3 regions of the Vibrio penaeicida genome follow, and region 1 is predicted to be linked to each of the others. Evidence: riboswitches for the same ligand, from Rfam matches in the RefSeq annotation. Region 1 holds a riboswitch; each other region holds the start of a gene.
What was found. Region 1 has a riboswitch for thiamine pyrophosphate ahead of thiC (phosphomethylpyrimidine synthase ThiC). Riboswitches for the same ligand answer to the same signal wherever they lie in the genome.
Positions count from the first base shown of each region.

Region 2: it holds a riboswitch for thiamine pyrophosphate, as region 1 does, so the genes downstream of both, thiD (bifunctional hydroxymethylpyrimidine kinase/phosphomethylpyrimidine kinase) here and thiC (phosphomethylpyrimidine synthase ThiC) in region 1, are expected to answer to the same signal.
Region 3: it holds a riboswitch for thiamine pyrophosphate, as region 1 does, so the genes downstream of both, thiB (thiamine ABC transporter substrate binding subunit) here and thiC (phosphomethylpyrimidine synthase ThiC) in region 1, are expected to answer to the same signal.

Region 1 is NZ_AP025144.1:4,054,927-4,060,027, forward strand. Features, by position in the region: gene LDO37_RS18100 (HesA/MoeB/ThiF family protein) at 1-383, opposite strand, end outside; gene thiE (thiamine phosphate synthase) at 388-1,581, opposite strand; gene thiC (phosphomethylpyrimidine synthase ThiC) at 1,582-3,522, opposite strand; TPP riboswitch at 3,659-3,775, opposite strand; gene crcB (fluoride efflux transporter CrcB) at 3,826-4,209, opposite strand; gene tnpA (IS200/IS605 family transposase) at 4,425-4,859, opposite strand; rRNA gene rrf (5S ribosomal RNA) at 5,019-5,101, opposite strand, start outside.
Region 2 is NZ_AP025144.1:2,179,587-2,184,687, reverse strand. Features, by position in the region: partial or broken gene LDO37_RS09755 (ABC transporter permease) at 1-195, opposite strand, end outside; gene LDO37_RS09750 (ABC transporter ATP-binding protein) at 332-1,123, opposite strand; gene thiD (bifunctional hydroxymethylpyrimidine kinase/phosphomethylpyrimidine kinase) at 1,143-1,994, opposite strand; TPP riboswitch at 2,069-2,166, opposite strand; gene LDO37_RS09740 (AraC family transcriptional regulator) at 2,307-3,176, opposite strand; gene LDO37_RS09735 (aminotransferase-like domain-containing protein) at 3,305-4,459, shown strand; gene LDO37_RS09730 (SDR family NAD(P)-dependent oxidoreductase) at 4,572-5,101, opposite strand, start outside.
Region 3 is NZ_AP025144.1:508,491-513,591, forward strand. Features, by position in the region: gene mpl (UDP-N-acetylmuramate:L-alanyl-gamma-D-glutamyl-meso-diaminopimelate ligase) at 1-624, shown strand, start outside; gene LDO37_RS02610 (flavin prenyltransferase UbiX) at 658-1,281, shown strand; TPP riboswitch at 1,336-1,467, shown strand; gene thiB (thiamine ABC transporter substrate binding subunit) at 1,540-2,520, shown strand; gene thiP (thiamine/thiamine pyrophosphate ABC transporter permease ThiP) at 2,588-4,183, shown strand; gene thiQ (thiamine ABC transporter ATP-binding protein) at 4,176-4,880, shown strand; gene LDO37_RS02630 (DUF2170 family protein) at 4,882-5,101, opposite strand, start outside.

The DNA.
Region 1 (5,101 bases):
CTGCAGTCTAAAACGATATCCGCTTGCATACATTCAAGTTCAAGCCGACTACCCAGAAGTTTCTTGTTGATAGCACGAACGCGCACATCAGAATTGATTTTGGCAATAGCTTTTTTTGTTGCATCTACCTTGGCTAGTCCTATCTCGTCACTTGAGTAGAGTATTTGCCTCGGGAGGTTACTCACTTCAACAACATCATCATCAGCAATAATAAGATGACCTATACCCGAAGCAGCAAGATGCTGAATGGCAGAACACCCTAACCCACCACACCCAACAACTAGAATGCTCGAATTTCTAAGCTTTGCTTGTCCGAGCTCTCCAATCTCAGGTAACGCTACCTGACGCTGATATCTCAGAAACTCAGAATCTGTAATCGTCACGGAACTACCTACTACTTAGAATTTCACGAAAATCGCTAATAGCTTTCTTTGGGTCAGAACTTAGTGTAATAGCCCGAACAACGGCTAGACTTGAAACCCCACACTCCCACACCTTTGGTGCTCGTTCTAGGTCAATTCCACCAATCGCAACGGTAAGAAAACGTCCTGACAGTTCTTGGTAAAGCTTAAGCCTCACTAACCCTTGAGGGCGTGAAGGCATAACTTTAGTGGTTGTTGGAAATATATGACCGAGCGCTATATAGCTAGGATTGACCTGTTTGATTCTAAGTATTTCGTAGTAACCGTGAGTGGATAACCCTATCCTTACGCCAGCTTTTGCAATTTGGTCTAAGTCTGCAAACTCGAGATCTTCTTGTCCTAAATGCACGCCATAAGCACCATGTCTTACCGCTAACTGCCAATAGTCATTAATATAGACTTGAGCGTTATGCTGACGTCCTAATTCGATTACTTTTGTAATCTTCGTTTCTAGCTCTGGGTCATCGGCATTTTTTATCCGAAGCTGTGCTGTCTTTACTCCAAGTTTCAGAAGTCGCTCTACCCACTCCACCGTATCTACAACCGGATATAAACTAAGATATTCAGCATTTGTATCAGGGAAAGGCAAAGCGTTTTCTATATCCCATCCTACATGGATATCTAATAGCTCGTCAGAGAGTATCGGTGTTGGAAATTCAGATAGATTCTGAGGCCATGTTTCACGTGAAACATCAGAACGTACTGCACCTCTTGCTATCACGAGTGCATCTTCAATCGGGAAATCAAGTACAAGAGATGTCAGTAACCAAGCCAGATAGGATTGTTGTTCTATCTCCGATAATGGAGCGCCCTTAAAACTCAACGCTCTATTGGATTCGCCATGGCACCATAGATCAACAAGCTGAAAATCATGATAAACGTCAATCAAGAGTAAGTTAGGCTCTTTTGAAAGTTGAGATAAAGCCAAAGGTGAAGCCTGACCATTAGAAAAACGGCAAACATGAGTAGCTTCACTATCGGATTCATCAAATGAAAGAGACATACACCTGTCATCAACGTAGCATTGCGTCAAATGAGTTGGGCTTACACCCAACTCGATATCAGCAATATCAAAGCCCTGCTCCTGAGCCAATAACAGTCTAGACTGAACGAGATCTGTTAACTCGACTTGAGCCTTTGGCAGTAATAGCTGAGCCATTTAATCCTCCAAAACACTCTGCTTGGCAGGGTGGTACAACTCTGAGCCCGTCGCTTTAAACTCTTCGGACTTCCTACGCATACCTTCCAATGGGTCATCTAGCATCTTGATCTCAATAGCCTGATCCTGCGCGACTTGCTTAGTGTCCTTTGCGTACTCTCTTACTTCTTGAGAAATCTTCATTGAACAGAACTTTGGACCACACATTGAACAGAAGTGAGCGACTTTCCCGGACTCTTGTGGAAGCGTTTCATCATGAAACTTACGTGCGGTTTCAGGATCCAGACCCAAGTTAAATTGGTCTTCCCAGCGGAATTCAAATCGAGCTTTTGAAAGTGCGTTATCGCGAATTTTAGCACCAGGATGCCCTTTCGCTAAATCTGCTGCGTGCGCCGCTAACTTATAGGTAATCAAACCCGTTTTAACATCTTCTTTGTTGGGTAAGCCTAGGTGCTCTTTCGGTGTCACATAGCAAAGCATGGCACAGCCATACCAACCAATCATGGCTGCACCGATACCTGAAGTAATATGATCGTATCCAGGGGCAATATCTGTTGTTAGTGGACCAAGAGTATAAAATGGAGCTTCATGACAGTGCTTAAGCTGCTCGTCCATGTTTTCTTTGATCATGTGCATTGGGATATGACCAGGACCTTCTATGATTACCTGAACATCATATTCCCACGCAACTTTAGTCAACTCACCTAAGGTTCTCAGCTCGGAAAATTGTGCTTCATCGTTCGCGTCTGCAATTGAACCTGGGCGTAAGCCATCACCAAGTGAAAGAGCAACATCATACTTCGCACATATTTCACAGATTTCACGGAAGTGGGTATATAGGAAGCTTTCCTGATGATGAGCTAAACACCATTTCGCGATGATAGAACCACCACGAGATACGATACCGGTGACACGTTTTGCCGTCATTGGCACGTAACGTAATAGCAAACCAGCGTGAATGGTGAAGTAGTCTACCCCCTGCTCTGCCTGCTCAATTAGCGTATCTCGCATGACTTCCCAATTGAGGTCTTCAGCGACACCATTTACTTTTTCTAGTGCTTGATACATAGGAACAGTACCAATAGGAACAGGACTATTACGCATGATCCATTCACGAGTTTCATGAATGTTTCGACCTGTAGACAAGTCCATTACTGTATCGCCGCCCCAACGAGTCGACCAAACAAGCTTTTCAACTTCTTCCTCGATTGAAGATGACACAGCAGAGTTACCAATATTCGCATTTACCTTAACAAGGAAATTACGCCCAATAATCATAGGTTCTGATTCAGGGTGGTTAATATTGGAAGGAATAATGGCGCGTCCCTCAGCAACTTCTTTTCGCACAAATTCAGGGGTAATTTCTTTAGGAAGATTTGCACCAAAGCTTTCGCCTGGGTGCTCAATGTTCAACTGGTCATCCGCAAACTTATGACGCTGCAAGTTTTCGCGTATGGCAATGTATTCCATTTCAGGGGTAATAATACCTTGGCGTGCATAGTGCAGCTGAGTAACGCACTGACCTTCTTTAGCACGTCGGATTTTTGGAAGATTGCCATAGCGTAAATCGTCTAACGTATCGTCTTCTAAGCGCTCTTTGGTGTAAACCGAACTCACATCCGACAAGACTTCAGTGTCATTTCGCTCTTTAATCCAGTCTTCACGTAACTTCGGCAGACCATTATAAAGGTCGATCTCATGTTCTGGATCGGTATAGACCCCAGACGTATCGTAGACACGTATTGGCTCATTTGGCTCAAATATTGGGTCTTTTTTACTCCCGCCAACCAAACTGTCTGCGAGAGAGATCTCTCTCATTGGCACTCGAATATCGCTTCTAGAGCCTTCTACATACACTTTATGAGAATTTGGATACGGTTGAGTCGACAGGTTATCAATAAACTGTTTGGCTTCCAGTCTCGCTTGCTTGCGATTCGACATAGCATTTTTCCTTGCAATCATTATTTTTAGGACAAAGTCCCTAGGAAGAAAATGCTTGGCGGATTGTTGTTACAAGAGGGCAAATGTGCGTGAATAACGCCATCTGAAAGTAGATAGATCCCGACTAATATCAGGTGAGGTATCTTCTCTTGTTCCCTTCGCAGATATTAGTCTGATCAGGTTCAACGGATCCCGCTAACGCGGTCTCAGCTCGCCCATTAATAAATCGGGCGGAGCACTCCGACAAGTGAAGCCAGTATAAGGGAAAGGTTAGGTCAAAACCAAGACCAAAGTTTAAAAAGATTAACTTTTAATCAACAATTGAAAGCCAATCCATGCGGCAGAGATACTAAGAACGACATTCAATAACACATTTAAACCCATTTTAAAAAAAGCACCTTGCTGCATGAGTAAAACGTTGTCCATAGAGAAGGTAGAAAAAGTAGTTAGTGCCCCTAGGAAGCCAAGACCGATTATCTGCCTCCAAGGCTCTGTAGCAAGGCTTCCATTCTCAAATGAAGCTATCAGCATTCCCATCGCTAATGAACCCACTACGTTCACTGTGAGCGTGCCATATGGAAACCCTCTACCAAATAAACTCGCGCATAACTCCGACACCAAAAAGCGAGAACATGCGCCAAATGCACCGCCTAATGCTATGAAACCAAGAATGGATAACTGTCCCATCTCTACCAACCCTAATCAAATATTGAAACCATTCTATCTCTATATACGCTAAAATTCGTTTTTAATTTCGGGTAATACTCGCCATAAAGAAGGATAAATATAAAAAGTTACAGGAGTCACTTTAGGTGATGTAAAGCATATTTCTTAACAGGCAAGTAAATTACCACCTTCTAAAGAAGGTGGCTTTGTGTGAGCCCCCTAAAAGGGGCCTTTGTTTAGTCCAGTGCTAATTGTTGCTGTTCCACGCGCTCTTTCTTCTCCTGATGTCTTACATAACGTCGAATAATTTCTTCATTAATTCCTACGCTATCGACAAAATAGCCCCTTTGCCAAAAGTGGTTACCCCAAAGCTTATTTTTCCTCAAATATGGAAACTTACTGAAGAGTTTTAAGGCTATTTTGCCTTTCAATACACCCATCAACTTGGATATGGATAGCTTGGGTGGAACTTTTACTACTAAGTGCACGTGGTCAATCTGGACGTTCAGCTCGACAACTTCACATCCAAGTTGATTACAGTAAACATTTATACACCGATAAACTTCTTTGCCTACATTGTTCTTCAAGATCCTAAATCGATATTTTGGTGTCCACACTATGTGATATTGACATCTCCAAAATACGTGGGAAGCTTGATTGTATCTACTCATGTTATTTGTCCTCTTTGACTTCGCTAAAAATCAAGGGGGCATTTAACATGGGTAGAACTACAGGCAAAGCCTAACTGAATGATAACCACCTACTGAAGTAGGTGGTTTAGGGCTGAAAACAAAAAAGCCCTGATCAGAGATCAGGGCTTATCAATTTGAACCTGGCGATGTCCTACTCTCACATGGGGAAACCCCACACTACCATCGGCGCTATTGCGTTTCACTTCTGAGTTCGGCATGGA
Region 2 (5,101 bases), 1.9 Mb from region 1:
CATTGAAAGCCCGAGTAGCAACCCCAGTAAGATTTCTTGTGCAGTCACCCAAGTGTGTTTGAGCAGAACATCTTGTCTTTCTATTAGTCGCTCAAATACGTCTAACGGTGCTGGAAGAATGAATGACGGCATGTCGAAAATGACGACAATCGCCTGCCAAATCCCGAACATCACCCCAACGCTAATGATTGCGCGGATAATCGGATACGTGACGTTATCGCTATGCGTAATGCTTTTCGATAAAGACAGGGTTTTAGATGAAGACAATGCTCTCGATAAAGTTGAGGCTTTTGATAATGCCTTGGTTTGTGATGCATCGGTTTGGTTGGAGCTATTCATAATCTTTTTCCAACCTTTCAATAATGCTTTGTTGTAGCGCAGCGCATTCGGCGTCAAGCTTTCTGGGCACCGCCGTAATGGGTAAGGGTAGTGACTGCGCTTCAGTGGGGGTGTTATGCATAATGTAAAGCTTGGAAGCTAGTCGAATGGCTTCTTGAGGATCGTGAGTAATGAGTAACACGGTTTTGTCTTTTAGTAGTTCGCAAGCAAGATTTTGTAGCTTATGTCGGTTTACCGCATCGAGAGCGGAGAAGGGTTCATCCATAAGCACGATTGGCTTGTCTTGCATTAAAGTCCGGGCAATTGCGACACGTTGTCGCATTCCTCCAGACATCTTCTGTGGAAGAAGAGATTGCTTATCGTGCAACCCAACTTGATCAAGGAGATAGAGTGCTTTTTCTCTTTGTTCACGTTTACCAATACTTGCAGTACTCACTGAACCAAATCCAGCAAAGCGAGTGCTGAGCAAAACGTTATCCAATGCCGATAACCAAGGCATCAATAAATCTTGCTGTCCCATATAGGCTATTTGGTCGCCAATGGAAACCACTTTCCGGTTCCCCATCGACTCCAGCACTATCTGACCATCCCAATTTGCTTTGTCATTTAGCAACCCTGCTAGGTGGCGCAATAACGTGCTTTTCCCACAACCACTTCTTCCGAGAAGGCATGTCCATTCTCCAATGGGAATGGTCATGTTGATACCCGAAAGCGTCGGAGCTTCCGCATCGATATACTGGAGGTGACCTTTTTCAATGTTTAAGGTGTAGCCCTTTCCAGTCATGGTAGAAAAATCCGGTTTGTCACCGTACATCTGCATGCCCACTAAAGAAGTGATGAACCGGTCCGTGTCCTTTACCAATATCTAACTCATCAGAATGCTTGATGGCTTGAGAAATATAAGATTTTGCCAAAGTGGTAGCAGAAATAAGGTCGTGACCTTGGGCAAGGTAAGAAGCGATAGCGGAAGATAAAGTACAGCCTGTACCGTGAGTATTTTTTGTATCGACTCGTTTTGCGGATAACGTTTCTACGGACTCCGCAAAAATAAGCAAGTCATTACTGTCATTGTCGCTCTCCAAATGACCGCCTTTAAGCAAAACAGAGGAACAACCAAGTGCTCTAAGCTTTTCGACCATTTGATCCATTTCTGACGATGTTGTTGGCACTGGAGATCCGGTTAACGTAGCGCCTTCAGGTAAGTTTGGCGTAATGACATCGGCAAGTGGAAGGAGCTCTGTTTTTAGAGTGCTGATGGCACTTTCTTCAAGCAGTAAATCTCCGCTGGTGGCAACCATTACAGGGTCGACGACCAAATGCTTAGGTTGATATTGCTTAATTTTGTCAGCAACGACTTTTATGATGCCTGAATCGGCCAGCATTCCGACCTTTACAGCAATCACATTGAGATCTGAAAACACTGCATCGAGCTGGCTTGCAACGTGATCCAAAGGAATAGGGAAAATAGCGGAAACACCACAGGTATTTTGTGAGGTAATGGCAGTAATAGCCGAGCAAGCAAAGCTGCCTGTCGCTGAAATGGCTTTAATATCGGCTTGAATACCTGCGCCGCCGCCACTGTCCGAACCCGCAATGGTCAAAACGATGGGCGTATCAGCATTAAGGCTTTTGCTTGATTGATTAGAAAGTGTCATATAAAGCTCCCGCATACAGACGTGCGAGAACTGTTCTAACTTGAGAGTGGATAGGTGCCGAGATCGATCCATCGAAAGTGAGAGGTATAGTTCCCTACGTCAGTGTTAACTGAATCAGGTTCAACGGGTCTCGCTATGCGATCTCAGCCTAAAGGCTCCCCGACTATTTATTTCGCGATGATATCAATTCTCGTTAAAAGGGCAACGAATTGATCCTCAGTATGATTCACATGTCTAATAATTGAGCTAATTGTCATTAAGGATGGCGAGGTTATTGGTGTAGCAAATGCATTTTCATGCGTATCTTTAGGGCTAAAAGAAGCGTACTGGGAGATAAAAGTCGAGTTCGAATGCTTCATCATCATTGAGAAAATGGTTTTTGTGATAATGCACATAAGCTGGTGTCGAGCGAAGTTTAAAGCCTGATTTTGGTAGCCAGCTTTCTAACACGGCGCTGATTTGAGGGAGCAGTTCGCCATAAATTCCCGTTAAACGAAATACGGCGTGTAACCCTCCGGGAATCACCATTTGGTTAACCACACCCCGATATTTTAGTGGTTCCGTTATACCAACGCAGGCGACGTATCGACATTGATCTAGTTCGACCCAAGCAGGGTTAGAGTGATGCAGACCATATTGATGGGTGAAAGTGACACCTTCACTGTTCGCCCACGCACGAAGAGTTAGCCACGCATTTCTAATGGAGCGACTGTATCCATTATGTCGTACATAGGCCGCCATTCTTTCCTGAGCATCGACTATTTTTGGGGTGGGTAACTCACGCTGTGCAACGCGATTATAGCCTTGCGCGATTTCCGCATCTTTCAGGTAAGGCTTATCCGATACTTTTAAGTCGTGCTTGCGCCATTCCCCGGGTGACATATCAAACGTAGCTTTAAATGCGCGGCTGAAAGAAGAGAGAGAGGCAAACCCACAGTGTGTGGCTATATCCAAAATGGGCGAGTTTGTATCGAACATCAATTGGTTTGCTGCGTATTCCATTCTCGTTCGTCGTATGTATTGGTGAATGGATTCCCCGACAACACTTTTAAACACGCGGTGAAAGTGCTGCTCAGAGTATGCGGCAATTGACATAAGCTCTTTGACACTGAGTGTTTCACTAATGTCTTGATGTATATGAAAGAGAACATCGTTGATGCGTGAGACATGCTGTGAGTTCATAACTTGGTGCTCTCTTCAGAAATAACAATTGGCATAAATGGACACAATGATAAGCATAAATGGACAAACAAATATTTACAACTGTGCGTAATATCAATGACAGTACCCAATACTGAAACGGAACAAAAATGGAAGTCGCTCAATCGTTAAAACAAGTCCAATCATCGTATATTCGAGAAATTTTAAGTGCGGCGAGTGATAAAAGCGTGATATCGCTTGCCGGTGGTTTGCCCGACGAATCGACGTTTCCCATTTCATTGATGAAGCCCGTTTTGGAACAGCTTTCTGATCACCCCAATGTGTTTCAATATGGATTAACGGCAGGCTATCCACCGTTGCTGGATTACTTATCCTCTGCTTATGAATTACCAGAGACGCACCAAGCAATGGTGTGTACTGGGTCACAACAAGGTCTTGATTTGATTGCGAGAGCCTATGTTAACCCAGGCGACAAAGTGGTCATGGAAGCGCCTAGCTACCTTGGTGCCATGCAAGTTTTTGGGTTTGTGCAAGCCAATATAGTGACGGTGTCACAAGGTGAGGATGGACCAAATCTTCAAGAACTTGAAGCGTGCTTTGCGTCCGAACAGCCCAAAATGTTTTATGCGGTGCCCGATTTCCACAACCCAACCGGAGTTTGCTGGTCGCTAGAGGTACGTAAAAGTGTCGCTGAACTCTGTAAGCAACATAATGTGGCGTTTATCGAAGATGCACCATACCGAGAGCTCAGGTTTGAAGGTGACGCTTTACCTATGGTTTCAGACTTTTGTCCGCAACACTCCATTGTTTTAAGATCATTTTCTAAAATTGCCTCTCCAGGTTTACGTATGGGCGTTGTAACCGGAAAACATGAATACCTAGAACCGCTTATCAAAATTAAACAGGGTGCAGATTTGCATTCTAGTGTTCCCATGCAAGCGGTGCTTTTGGGTTTGCTCACTCACAATGATTTCGAGCAACACTTAACAGCGATTCGACAATTATACCGCCAACGTTACCTGTGTTTAAAAGAGGCGTTGGATACACATCTTCCATCAAGTTGTCATGTACAAGCTGTTCAGGGGGGGATGTTCATCTGGGTCACGCTACCTGAATGCGATAGCTACGAGCTTGCGAAAAGTTTATTAGAAAATGGTGTGGCGGTTGTACCAAGCCCTGTTTTTTATCCAAGCAGTGAAGGGCAAAAATCCGCAATTCGACTGAATTTTACTAACGCCAATGAAGATGAATTGGTCGAAGCCGTAAAACGACTGGTTACCGGACTGAATAAGGTGGTTTGTTAACGTAACTCGATTGACGAAACAAAAAAGGGTGAACAGACAATCTGTTCACCCTTTGTGTTTTGAAATATCACCTTTATGTTTTTAAGGTCAGTTCTACCTATGCTTATATCGATTAGGCTTTTTCTAAATCAATGACTTTGCATCGAATGGGGAGCACTGCCATTGCCGCTCCGGAAGAAAGATTCATAACAAAGTCGACCGCTTTCGACAGATCGTCGATTTCAATTTTTTCTGAATTATCAATGCGACCATCGTTTGTCATATCCGTATCGACCACACTCGGGCACAAGCAGCAAACTTGCACGCCACAAGACAACATTTCTGTGTAGAGCGACTCGGTGTAGCTGACGATTGCAGCTTTTGAAGCTGAGTATGCAGCAATTTTACTCACAGGAGACAACCCAGCCGTTGAGCCAAGGTTAAAGATATGCCCGTGTCCTTGCTTTTTCATTTGCTGTGCAATTTGGTTTGTCACTTGAATTGTCGAGACAAGGTTGACGTTTATCAATGTAGAGAGTGCTTCCAAAGAAACATCAATGTTACCAGCGGTTAATATACCAGCACTGTTTACCAATACATCAACGCGTGGGTGCACGTTCAAGATCTGCGTCAGTGTTTGCTCTACTTTTTCTGGCTGCGCAA
Region 3 (5,101 bases), 590 kb from region 1:
CAATCCGAAAAGATCAAATCAGACGGCAGTGAATTTAACGTTATCTTCCAAGGCAAACATGTTGGCAAGGTTTCTTGGAACCTGATTGGTGATCACAACGTCGATAATGCACTGATGGCGATTGCGGCGGCGAGGCACGTGGGTGTTACGCCTGATTTAGCATGTGAAGCTCTGGCGTTATTTGTAAACACAAAAAGACGCCTAGAGCTGAAAGGCGAGGTGAATGGTATTACGGTTTACGATGATTTTGCTCATCACCCAACCGCCATTGAACTAACGTTACAAGGATTACGTAATAAGGTTGGTGAAGGAAAAATTCTAGCGGTGCTAGAACCTCGCTCCAGCACGATGAAAATGGGTGTTCATAAAGAAACACTCGCCAATGCACTAAGTGCTGCCGATTCCATCTATTTGTTTCAGCCAGATAATATCCAATGGTCAGTCGACGATGTTGCGAGTCAATGCCATCAACCGGTGCAGACTAGCGACGACATCAATACGCTGGTTACACGTATCGTCGAAGAAGCTAAACCAGGCGATCAGATATTGGTGATGAGCAATGGGGGATTCGGTGGGATTCATGATAAGTTACTCAATGCACTCACGGCTGATACGCTAACCTAAGAGTGGACTGATTTTTCAATGCAAGAAGTAAGAATGACTCAAAAAAATAAAGCCATTACGTTGGCATTTACAGGGGCATCCGGAGCACCTTATGGGCTCCGGCTACTGGAATGCCTACTCGCCGCAGATTACACCGTCTATTTGTTGATATCTTCCGCCGCGCGAGTGGTGATGGCAACGGAACATGGGTTGAAACTACCGGGCTCTCCAGATGGCGTAAAAGAAGCGCTGGTTGAACACCTTCAGTGCGATGCGGATAAGCTCATCGTTTGCGGTAAAGAAGATTGGTTTTCACCCGTAGCTTCAGGTTCGGCAGCACCGAAACAGATGGTGGTTTGCCCTTGCAGCGCAGGCAGTGTGGCTGCCATCGCCCACGGCATGTCGGATAATCTTATAGAGCGTGCTGCCGATGTGGTCATGAAAGAGCGTGGGCAATTACTTTTGGTTGTTCGTGAAACGCCTTTTTCTACTCTTCATTTGGAAAATATGCATAAGCTCTCGCAAATGGGTGTCACCATTATGCCTGCCGCACCGGGATTTTATCATCAACCAACTAGCATTGATGACTTAGTCGACTTTATGGTTGCACGCGTTCTTGACCATTTAGGTGTCGAGCAAGGATTGGTCCCTCGTTGGGGATATGATCAGCGCAATTAGAAACGATTGAAGTAATTGCATATGGCTAAGTTCATAGAAGTCGATAAAATAGAACCACTCTCATCGGGGTGCTAAATGAATAGGCGATGTTTGCATCGCTTTTCTTATGGCTGAGATAAACCTTTGGTTTGAACCCGTACACCTGAACCAGATAATACTGGCGTAGGAATTGAGCGCGGAAATTTACCCCTCTCAACACCTGTGCCGCTCAACAATGGATAGGAGCGACCAGTGAAATACGCACTGACTACTCATGTATTGACGACAACAGCACTTTCTACACTTGCTGCCACACCGGCATTCGCCGCAGAAAACACGCTAACGGTTTACACGTACGACTCTTTTGCTGCGGATTGGGGACCGGGTCCAACGGTCGAAAAAGCGTTTGAAGCTCAATGCGGATGTAATCTAGAGTTTGTTGCACTTGACGATGGCGTGACCATTCTCAATCGCTTACGCCTTGAAGGTAAAAACAGCAAAGCGGATATCGTTCTTGGTCTTGATAACAATCTAATGGCTGAGGCAAAGAAAAGCGGTTTGCTTGCCGAACATAGCGTTGACACGACTAACGTGACGATCCCAGGTGGCTGGAAAGACAGCACATTTGTCCCTTACGATTACGGCTATTTTGCGTTTGTTTATAACAAAGAAAAACTCACCAACCCACCCAAGAGCCTAAAAGAGCTGGTTGAAAAGCGTGATGATCTTAAAGTGATTTACCAAGATCCACGTACCTCGACGCCTGGTCAAGGTTTAATGCTGTGGATGAAGTCGGTGTATGGCGACAATACGACGGATGCATGGAAACAACTGGCCAAGAAAACGGTCACCGTAACGAAAGGTTGGTCTGAAGCGTACTCAATGTTCTTGGAAGGCGAGTCCGATCTTGTGCTTTCATACACAACATCTCCGGCGTATCACTTAATTGCAGAAAAAGACGCCAAATATGCAGCTGCTAATTTTGCTGAAGGTCATTACACTCAGATTGAAGTCGCGGCAAAAGTGAAGGCGAGTGAAAATCAAAAATTAGCCGACGAATTTATGGCGTTCATTCTAAGCGATGAGTTCCAATCTGCGATGCCGACAGGCAACTGGATGTACCCAGTAACTGCAGTTGAGCTTCCTGAAGGATACAACACGTTAACCGTTCCAGCGAAAGTCTTGTCTTTCTCTTCAGATGAAGTCGCTGAGAGCAGAAAAACGTGGATTAAGGAATGGCAAAACGCCCTGACTTTCTAAGTTTTACATTATCGACAAGCCATGCATAATGCGTGGCTTGCTTGTATATGCATAGGCTCATTCTGCTGTGATTCGAAATGTACCTAAAGTCGGGATAGTCGTCGCGACGGTTATCTTAATCTTTGTTGTCTCCGCTTTGTGGGCATTATTGTCAAATGCGCCTTCTCTGAATCCTCTCCAAATATGGTCTGATCCATATTATCGCCATGTTACCCAGTTCAGCTTTTATCAAGCTTTTCTGTCTACATTACTCAGCGTAGGGTTTGCCATTCCTGTCGCGCACGCACTGTCTTACCGACAATTTCCCGGTAGAAGCTTACTGCTTAAGCTGTTTGCTAGCACGTTGGTGTTACCAGTTTTAGTTGGGGTATTCGGAATATTAGCCATATATGGCAACAGTGGTTTGATTGCCGATTGGCTGAAAGACAATGGGATGTCTTTGCCTTTTTCGATTTATGGTTTAAACGGCATTTTGCTCGCCCATGTGTTTTTTAACCTGCCGTATGCAACTCGGCTCCTGCTTCAAGCGTTAGAGAGTATCCCGCCAGAGCAACATAAATTATGTGCCCATTTAGGGATGTCCCGATGGAATAAATTTCGCTGGGTAGAGTGGCCTCGATTGGCAACGCAGCTCCCTCAAGTGTGTGGTTTGGTCTTTATGCTTTGCTTTACGAGTTTTGCTACTGTTATGGCACTCGGCGGGGGACCGAAATCAACGACAATCGAATTAGCTATCTATCAAGCGATAAAATTCGATTTTGATCTTCAAACGGGTGCGTTGCTAGCCATGTGGCAAATGTTGTTGTGTGGCGTACTCGCCATCAGTGTTCAAAAGCTATCAAAGCCTTTGTCTGTGACTTCAGGAAGCTTGAAACCACTGCCTATGTATTCTGATAGCCGCAAAGCCAAAGCTTGGGACACCATTTGGATAGGTTTAGTGATGATGTTGGTGTTGCCGCCTCTAACAATGGTTGTGTTAAGCGGTCTTAACAGCAAAGTATTTATCGTATTGTCGGATGGTCGTTTTTGGAACGCTGTGCTTTCCTCGCTTCAGGTCGCCTTACTAGCCAGTATTTCTGCGTTGCTATTGGGTGCAGCGATTTTGTCGACTAGCCGAGTATGGCGACTCAAAAAACAACATTTTCGTGCCGATAAAATAGAATTGGCGGGTACCATTATCCTCGTCACACCGGGCTTAGTGATCAGTACCGGGTTGTTTTTATTGATCAGAGAAATAGCCGACGTATTTAGCCTAGCATTTTGGATTGTCGTTGCAGTGAACTGTTTAATGGCATTGCCTTACGTTATCAAAACATTGTCGCTCCCTATGTACCAATTGGTTCAACAGTATCAATATCTAACAGCAAGTTTAGGTATTCGAGGGTGGAATCATTTTCGCCTAATGGAGTGGCGAGCACTGCGAAAACCCTTTGCCCATGCTTTCGCTATAAGCTTTATGCTATCGATGGGCGATCTTAGCGCGATTGCTCTGTTTGGTAGCCAAGAGTTTAGGACTCTGCCTTTGTATTTATTTCAATTACTTGGAAGCTACCAAATGGAAGCGGCAGCAGTGGTTTCTTTGTGCCTTTTACTTCTGAGTGTGTTGAGTTTTTCACTTGTTGAAGCCCTATTTAAACAGAGAGTTCCCCATGACCATTCTTAGTTTACAAGATGTGCATTACCGCTATAACGATGAGCTGTTTAGGTTTAACTTAGATGTGAGTGAAGGCGATATCGTTTCATTGATGGGGCCAAGTGGCGCAGGAAAATCTACGTTATTGTCGCTGGTGGCAGGTTTTATTCAGCCACAGTCAGGGCAGATCCTTGTCGCGGGGCAATCGGTTTTAGGGTTACCGCCACACCAGATTCCTTTGTCTATGCTATTCCAAGAAAACAACCTATTTGCTCACTTAACCGTGCGTGAAAACATAGGGTTGGGTATAGAACCTAGCTTAAGGCTTTCTTCAAAACAGAAAGGGCAGGTAGAAGAAGCGGCGGTAATGGTCGGGAACGGTGACTTTTTGGATCGACTTCCAGAGCAGCTTTCTGGCGGACAGAAACAGCGGGTGGCATTGGCGAGATGTTTTGTTCAGCCTCATTCCATTTGGCTTTTGGATGAACCTTTCTCAGCGCTTGACCCTGTCATTCGTGAGGAAATGCTCTCGCTGGTACAAACGTTAGCCAAAGAGAGAAACATTGCCATCGTGATGGTGACGCACCACGTCAGCGATGCGAAATCCATTGCCACTCAATTTGCTTACATGTCAAAAGGGGAGGTGCGTTCGGTATTGCCGATAGAGGAGTTAGTTGCAACGAACTCAAACCAAGAAATAGCGGTATTTGTTAGAGCGGGTGAGTAGATCAATACTCTAGGTGATGGTTGTACATGTCGATAAAAGCTTCGGCGTTTGTGAAAAGCGTTGCCACTTCAATGATGACACTTTCTTCTTTAGCTTGAGATGACAGCGATCCAAATGCAGTGTAGTAGCTCACCTCGTCTACGTTGTTTATACCGACGTTGGTTAATGGAATCAGTTTGTGAGTTTGTAGGATCTCCTTATTGAGGGCGTTAACATCTTTT